DNA from 2 places in the Rhizobium sp. GR12 genome. Region 2 is predicted to be linked to the other one. Evidence: riboswitches for the same ligand, from Rfam matches in the RefSeq annotation. Region 2 holds a riboswitch; the other holds the start of a gene.
What was found. A riboswitch is a leader RNA that binds a small molecule or an ion and turns the genes downstream of it on or off. The one in region 2 is predicted to bind S-adenosylmethionine.
Positions count from the first base shown of each region.

Region 1: it holds a riboswitch for S-adenosylmethionine, as region 2 does, so the genes downstream of both, QSK43_RS01070 (O-succinylhomoserine sulfhydrylase) here and metA (homoserine O-acetyltransferase MetA) in region 2, are expected to answer to the same signal.

Region 1 is NZ_JASXTH010000001.1:221,171-225,380, reverse strand. It holds gene QSK43_RS01080 (Hsp33 family molecular chaperone) at 1-398, shown strand, start outside; gene apaG (Co2+/Mg2+ efflux protein ApaG) at 460-852, opposite strand; gene QSK43_RS01070 (O-succinylhomoserine sulfhydrylase) at 1,073-2,257, opposite strand; SAM riboswitch at 2,301-2,379, opposite strand; gene QSK43_RS01065 (2'-deoxycytidine 5'-triphosphate deaminase) at 2,453-3,550, shown strand; tRNA gene QSK43_RS01060 (tRNA-Gly) at 3,608-3,681, shown strand; gene aqpZ (aquaporin Z) at 3,834-4,210, shown strand, end outside.
Region 2 is NZ_JASXTH010000006.1:182,008-186,217, reverse strand. It holds gene mtgA (monofunctional biosynthetic peptidoglycan transglycosylase) at 1-26, shown strand, start outside; gene QSK43_RS12505 (aldose epimerase family protein) at 42-1,061, opposite strand; gene metA (homoserine O-acetyltransferase MetA) at 1,137-2,063, opposite strand; SAM riboswitch at 2,147-2,223, opposite strand; gene QSK43_RS12495 (thiamine diphosphokinase) at 2,314-2,967, shown strand; gene QSK43_RS12490 (ABC-F family ATP-binding cassette domain-containing protein) at 2,972-4,210, shown strand, end outside.

The DNA of each region.
Region 1 (4,210 bases), on a different contig from region 2:
TGATCGCGCAATTTCTGCCGCAGGCGCCCGAGCGTCTGCGCATGCGCGACCTTCACGGTGGTGATGGTGATGAGGGCGATTATGAAGTCGGGGAAGACGATGCCTGGACCGAAGCGGTAACGCTGCTGAACACGGTGGATACCGACGAACTGACCGATCCGCAGGTGCCGGTGGAGCGTCTCCTCTACAGGCTTTTCCATGAGAGCGGCGTGCGCATCTACGATCCGCAGATCATTTTCGACCGCTGCAGCTGCTCGCGGGAGAAAATCAAGGATGTTCTCTCCGGTTTCACCGCCGAAGAGATCAAGGCAAGCGAGGAAGACGGTGCGATTGCCGTGACCTGTGAGTTTTGCTCGACGACCTATCGTTACGATATCAGCGAGTTTGACAACGTCTGAAACGCTGTGACTGGCGAGGCCGCGCTTTTGAACAGCGCGGCTCCGCATCGGTGCGTCTGCATCAATTCAGGACCCGCAACAGGCCGGGCGAATCCAGAGAGAAGGCGGGTATGGTGACGTTGAACACCTCGCCTTTGTCCGTTTCCATTTCATAATGGCCGAACATCAGGCCCGACGGTGTATCCAGCGGGCAGCCGGATGAATATTCGTAACTGTCACCGGGGTTCAGGTGCGGTTTCTCGCCGACGACGCCCGGTCCGTAGACCTCGTCCACCTGTCCGTTCTGGTCGGTAATATGCCAATAGCGATTGACGAGCGTTATCGGAACATCGGAATTGTTCGAGATCACGACTTTATAGCCCCAGACGTAACGGTCGTCATCCGGGTCGGATTGTTCTTCGAGATAATACGGATCGACCGTTACCTCGATATCCCTTGTCAGAGCACGATACATACGCGCCACACCTCGATATTATGCCTGCCGCCATTATCCTACACTACAGGTTCTGGCTATCGTCAAGAAAATGAACGACTTAACGGGCAGGAGGCATCTTCTGTTGCGCCGTTTTCCACCGTTAGGGATAACGGTAAAGGTAAATATTGGTTGCCTGACACCAGGGGCTTTGCCACGGCCCGACGTGAAGAGGGGCCGTAGCGATGTGTCGATTGAATTCTCAGGCGGAAACGGCCGCCAGAGCCTTCGCCATATCCTCCAGCAGATCGTCCGTATCCTCGATGCCGCAGGAAAGGCGCAAGGTGCCGCCGGAAATGCCGAGTTCGGCGCGTGCCTCGTCGGTCAGGTTCTTGTGCGTCGTGGTGCCGGGGTGGGTAATGAGGCTCTTTGCGTCACCCAGATTGTTGGAGATCTTCACGATGTCCAGCGCGTTCTGCAACGCGAAGGCCGCATCCTTGCCGCCCTTCAATTCGAAAGCGACGAGCGTCGAACCGCCGGTCATCTGCCGCGCGATGATGTCTGCCTGCGGGTGATCGGCGCGGCCGGGATAGATGACCTTGCCGACCTTGCCGCTGTCGGCGAGGAAATCGGCGATCTTTGCGGCATTGGCCGTCTGCTGCTTCACGCGCAGCGGCAGGGTCTCGATGCCTTTCAGAAGCGTCCAGGCGTTGAACGGCGACATGGCCGGGCCGGTGTGGCGGAAATAATCCTGCAACTCTTCCTCGATCCACTTCTTGTCGGAAAGGATCACGCCGCCAAGGCAACGGCCCTGACCGTCAATATGCTTCGTTGCCGAATAAACGACGATATGGGCGCCGAGTTCGAGCGGCTTCTGGAACAGCGGTGTCGCGAAAACATTGTCGACCACCAGCTTCGCGCCGATCTGGTCGGCGAGCTTCGCCACGCCGGCAATGTCCACCACTTCCAGCGTCGGGTTGGTCGGGCTTTCGAGGAAAAACAGCTTAGTGTTCGGCTGGATCGCCTTTTCCCAGTTTTCGAGATCGCGCCCGTCAATCAGCGTGCATTCGATGCCATATTTAGGTGCGAGCGTCTCGACCACCCAGCGGCAGGAGCCGAAGAGGGCGCGTGCAGCGACGATATGGTCGCCCGCGCGCAGTTGGCACATGATGGCGGCGGTGACGGCGGCCATGCCGGAGGCAAGCGCCCGGGCGTCTTCCGCACCTTCCAGCAGGCACATGCGCTTTTCAAACATGTCATTGGTCGGGCTGGCATAGCGTGCATAGATGAAGCCATCCGTTTCGCCCTTGAAGCGCGCTTCGGCGGCTTCGGAGTTTTCGTAGACGAAACCCTGGGTCAGATAGATTGCTTCCGACGTTTCACCATAGGGTGAGCGTAGCGTACCGCCGTGAACGAGCTGGGTTGCCGGGCGCCATTTATTGCTCATGTGATCACCTTCAAAACAAAAAAACCGGCCGCAAAAGCAGACCGGTTCCTAGCACCCGGTCTTTTTAGCCACTTGTTTAACGTGGCTGCAAGCCGACCGGCCAAATCACCACGGGATAAGCTTGCCATACTGCCGTTACCGGCTTGCGTCAATGCTTTCCTTTTGGTTTTGTCGCCGTAAAAAGGAATGATGACCATGACCAGAACCACGGGCATTTTGGCGGACGGCGCTATCAGGGCGCTGTTTGCGGGCGGCAAGCTGAAAAGCGAGGCCGATCTCGATGCTGATCAGGTGCAGCCAGCCAGCCTCGATCTGCGGCTGGGCTCGAAGGCCTATCGCGTTCGCGCCAGCTTCATGCCCGGTCCCGGAACCCGCGTCATCGACAAGCTCAACCGCTTCAGCCTGCACGAGGTGGATCTGAGTGAGGGCGCGGTGCTGGAAACCGGTTGCGTCTACATCGTGCCCCTGATGGAAAGCCTGGAATTGCCGGCCGAAATGTCGGCCTCGGCCAATCCGAAAAGCTCGACGGGGCGGCTTGATATCTTCACCCGCGTCATGACCGACAATGCGCAGGAATTCGACAAGATACCGGCGGGTTATGCTGGCCCGCTCTATCTGGAAATCAGCCCGCGCACCTTCCCCGTCGTCGTGCGTCGCGGCTCGCGCCTGTCGCAGATCCGCTTTCGCATCGGCCATTCGCTGCTCAACGAAAGCGAGCTTCTGAAATTGCACGAGAGGGAAACGCTGGTCGCCAGCGAAACCCCGAATGTGACCGGCGGCGGCATCGCGCTTTCCATCGACCTCAAGGGTTTCGGCGAGAACGGGCTGATCGGCTATCGCGGTAAACACCACACGGCGGTAGTGGATGTCGACAAGAAGGCCCAGCACGACGTTCTCGATTTCTGGGAGCCGCTCCATGCGCGCGGCCGCGCCGAACTGATCCTCGATCCGGATGAGTTCTACATCCTTGTCTCACGCGAGGCCGTACACGTGCCCCCGTCTTATGCGGCGGAAATGACCCCTTTCGACCCGCTGGTGGGCGAGTTCCGTGTGCATTATGCCGGCTTTTTCGATCCCGGTTTTGGCCACGCACAGGCGGGCGGCACCGGCAGCCGCGCCGTGCTTGAAGTGCGCAGCCACGAAGTGCCCTTCATCCTCGAACATGGCCAGATCGTTGGCCGGCTGGTTTACGAACACATGCTGCAAAAGCCGGAAGGCCTCTACGGCAGCGGCCTCGGCTCCAATTATCAGGCGCAGGGGCTGAAGCTGTCCAAGCATTTTCGACCCGCATAATGACCTTGTCGGATGCTTGACACCCGCCGCAAACTGTCGGATGTCTTAGCTTCAGGCGCGGGTGTAGCTCAATGGTAGAGCAGCAGCTTCCCAAGCTGAATACGAGGGTTCGATTCCCTTCACCCGCTCCAGTTTTCAAGACAGCCGAAAGCCTTCCTGATTAGCAAGAAAGCATGGCCGCAGCCGCCTGTATATGGGTGTCCGGGCGCCTACACGATTTATCTTGACTACGATTTAATTGCACGTAATAGTTGATGCAGTCGTAGCATTTGGGGATGGTGTTATGAGTCGCAAGCTTCTTTCGGAATTTCTTGGTACGTTCTGGCTCGTGTTCGGAGGTTGCGGCAGTGCGGTTTTCGCCGCCGCTTTTCCAGAACTCGGCATTGGCTTTCTCGGTGTCGCTTTCGCCTTCGGTCTCACGGTTCTGACCATGGCCTATGCGGTCGGGGGCATTTCGGGCGGTCATTTCAATCCGGCCGTTTCCGTCGGTCTGTCCGTTGCCGGCAAATTCCCGGCATCGAACCTCGTTCCTTATATAGTGGCGCAGGTTCTGGGGGCTGCCGTCGCGGCGGGCGCGCTTTATGTCATCGTCACCGGTAAGGCGGGGGCCGAAATTGGCGGTTTCGCCGCCAATGGTTACGGCGAACATTCGCCGGGCGG
Region 2 (4,210 bases):
GCTATGTCGGCTGCGTGCTTGACTGATATCTGCCTACGGCCTCAGCCTTTTTTGAAAATATAGTCGGTTTCCTGACGCAGGGTCTCGCCGGGACGCAGGATCGCATATGGGAAATCGGGGTGATTGACGGCGTCCGGCCATATCTGCGTTTCCAGACAAAAACCGGCGAACGGGCCATAGTGGCGGCCATCGAGGCCCGGAACGGGAACGTCCAGCTTGAAGGCCGAGTAGAGCTGCACGCCGGGCTCTGTCGTGTGAACCTCAAGGGCGATACCGGAGGCTGGTGAATAGGCGCGGGCGACCTTGCGTTTTGCCCGGCGCTCGGGCGAAAGGCAGAAATTATGGTCGTATAGAACCTGCTCGCCATCCTCTTCCCGCCGCATCGGCGTCGGCTGGCGCAAATCGAAGACGGTGCCTTCGACGGAACGAATTTCGCCTGTCGGTATCTGTCTGTCGTTGGTCGGAAGGTAAAAGTCAGCGGCGATGCTGATCTCATGTCCAAGGGCGGTATCTGCGCCGTCGAGATTGAAATAGGAGTGCTGGCAGACATTGGCGATGGTCGGTTGGTCGGTCACCGTTTCATAGACCACCGAAAGCACGCCGCCGTCGAGGATCGTATAGGTGGCGGTAACCGTGCAATTGCCGGGGTAACCGGCGCGGCCGTCGGGATCGATGATCTGCAGGACCGCATGGCTTTCGCCATGTTCCATCAGCATCCAGTTGCGTTTGCCCATGCCGTCGCTGCCGCCGTGTAGGTGGGTGACGCCTTTTTCGTTCAGTTCCAGCTGATATTCGTGTCCGTCGATCGAGAACCTGCCGTCACCGATGCGGTTGGCATTGCGGCCGGGGGTGGCGCCGAAATAGGAGGAGTATTTGTAGTCCTCGAATTTATCGAAACCGAGAACGAGCGGCGGCTGGTGGCCCTCAAGGCGCAGATCCTGAATGACCGCGCCCCAGGTGATGACCTTGGCCGTCAGCCCGCCTTTCGAGATGGTGACGCGCTCGACCTTTTCTCCGGTCGCCGTGAAACCGAAATTCTCCCGTGCCGCCGCATCGCTCATTCCATCATTCTCCCGATTTTCGTGAATTGCCGGGCGGACGTTGCGTCATTTTCCGGCAATTCGCAATCCCGCAATTTAAGCGGCCAGTTCGCCGATGGCTTGGGGATCATAGGGTGTCGTCTGGTATATCTCGTTGATCCAGTTACCGAAAAACAAATGGGCATGGCTGCGCCAGCGGTTGAGTGGCGCCAGTTCCGGGTCATTATGTGGAAAATAATCATGCGGCAGCTTGATTGGAACGCCGGCGTTCACGTCGCGGAAATATTCATCCGAAAGTGAGGTCGAATCATATTCGACATGGTTGAACATATAGAGCCGGTTGCCCTTTTTCTCATGCGCCAGACACACGCCCATTTCCTCGGATTCCATCAGGATTTCCAGCTCGGGGTGTTTTTCGATGTCGGCGCGGCGCACTTCCGTCCAGCGCGAGACCGGAACCTGAAAATCGTCCGAAAAACCGCTGAGATAGATCGAGGAGGGGCAGAGATTGCGGTGGCGATAGACCCCGAAAGCCTTTTCCTTCAACTCGTATTTCGGCACGCCGTGAAAATGGTAGATGGCGGCCATCGCGCCCCAGCAGACGTTCAGCGTCGAATGGACATTGGTTTGCGTCCAGTCGAAAATCTTTTGCATCTCGGGCCAATAGGTGACGTCTTCATAGTCCAGCATTTCGATGGGCGCGCCGGTGATGATGAAACCGTCGAACTTGCGGTGGCGTACTTCTTCCCAGGTCTCGTAAAAGGATAGAAGGTGTTCTTCCGGCGTATTCTTGGCGCGGTGTCCGCCGATGCGGATCAGCGAAAATTCCACCTGCAGCGGCGATGCACCGACGAGGCGCGCCATCTGTACTTCCGTCTTGATCTTGTTCGGCATGAGATTGAGAAGCCCGATCTGGAGCGGGCGGATATCCTGCCGGATGGCCGCCGTTTCGGTCATGACCCGCACGCCCTCATGAATGAGGGTTTCGTAAGCGGGAAGCGTATCGGGAATCTTGATCGGCATGTCGAACTCTCTTTTCGGATGACGTAAAGAACGTTGCGAAAACAAAAAAACCGGCAGCGAAATCGCAGCCGGTCCCAGGAAATTGCCTTTTTTCCTCGACCCTTTAGCGACTTCTTTAAAGTGGCTGCAAGCCGGTCGGCAAATCACCACTGAGGCGTTTCATAATCCCGAAGCCGAGGAAAATCAATATCGGCTGATTTCATCGGGTTTCTGCCTTTCCATTTTTGGCTGAGGTGCGATAAGGCAGGGCATGGATAAAGAACGCTTCACCATTCTGCTTGGCGGCGATGTCACCGTTACCGATCGCCTGAAAGCGGCGGTTGCGGGTAGCCGCGTGATCGCGGCCGATGGCGGCATGCGCCATGCGGCACCGCTTGGCCTTACGCCGGAGCTTTGGGTGGGGGATTTCGATTCCACCAGTAAAGACCTGCTGGATGCCTGGCCCGATGTGGAGCGGCAGCCTTACCCGGCCGCAAAGGCCGTGACCGATGGCGAGATCGCAGTGTCGGAGGCTCTTGCCCGTGGCGCACGTTCGCTGGTGCTTGCCGGTGCGCTCGGTGGAGCGAGAAGCGACCATGCGCTGCAACACCTTCTTTATGCGGTGGCGCTTGCCGAACGCGGTCTGGAGGTTACGCTGACCTCCGGCGAAGAGGAGGCCCGTCCGCTGCTCACCGGTTCGCTTGATCTCGATCTGCCGGCCGGTTCGCTGTTTTCGGTTGCCGGGTTTACCGACCTTGCGGGGCTCGATATCGGCAATGTGCGCTATCCCCTCAGTGATTTCGCGCTTGCTTTCGGTTCGTCCCGCACTATTTCCAATGTCGCGAATGGCGGCCTTGTGCATTTCTCGCTGAAAAGCGGCAAAGCCATCGTGCTCGCCCGCCCTTATGATCTGACCGGAGCCTGACGCCTTGGCACCCCCAATTTTGAAACTCGATGACATCAAGCTGACCTTCGGCGTGACCCCGCTGCTCGACGGCGCCAATCTTCAGGTGGAACCGGGCGACCGTATCTGCCTCGTCGGGCGCAACGGCTCGGGCAAGTCGACCCTGATGAAGATCGCCGCCGGTCTGGTAGAGGCGCAGTCGGGTGAGGTTTTCCGTCACCCTTCCGCCACCATCCGTTACCTGGAACAGGCGCCGGATTTCGCCGATTACGACACGGTGCAGGCCTATGCAGAAGCGGGGCTCGGGCCTGGCGACGATGCCTATCGTGTTACCTATCTTCTCGAGCATCTCGGTTTGACGGGGCAGGAGCATCCGGACAGTCTTTCCGGCGGTGAAGCGCGGCGTGCGGCCCTTGCCCGCGTCATGGCGCCCGAACCCGATATTCTGATGCTGGACGAGCCGACCAACCATCTGGACCTGCCCACCATCGAATGGCTTGAAGGCGAGTTGCAGCAGACGCGCAGCGCGCTGGTGCTGATTTCGCATGACCGGCGTTTTCTGGAGAAGGTCTCGACCTCGACCGTGTGGCTGGATCGCGGCCAGTCCCGCCGTCTCAACCGCGGTTTTGCGCATTTCGAGGAATGGCGCGACAAGGTGCTGGAAGAGGAAGAGCTGGAGCAGCATAAGCTCGGCAAGGCCATCGAGCGCGAAGAACACTGGATGCGTTACGGCGTGACCGCGAGACGCAAGCGCAACATGCGCCGCGTGGGCGAGCTTCAGGCGATGCGCGCGGATTATCGCGGCCACAAAGGACCGCAGGGCAGCGTGCAGGCGACGGCTGCGGAGGTGCGGGAATCCGGCAAGCTGGTCATCGAGGCAGACGCCATCACCAAGTCTTACGGCGAGCGCGTGATCATCGCACCGTTTTCGCTGCGGGTGCATCGCGGCGATTGCATCGGTCTTGTCGGGCCGAATGGTGCCGGCAAGACCACGCTTTTGAAGATGCTGACCGGCCAGCTTCAGCCCGATAGCGGCACGGTGAAGCTCGGCACCAATCTGGAGATCGCGACGCTTGACCAGAAGCGTGAGGATCTCAATCCAAACGATACGCTCGCTCATTATCTGACCGACGGGCGGGGCGACAATCTGCTGGTCAATGGCGAGCTGAAACATGTGACGGGTTACATGAAGGACTTCCTGTTCCAGCCGGAACAGGCCCGCACGCCAATCCGCAACCTCTCCGGTGGAGAGCGTGCCCGTCTT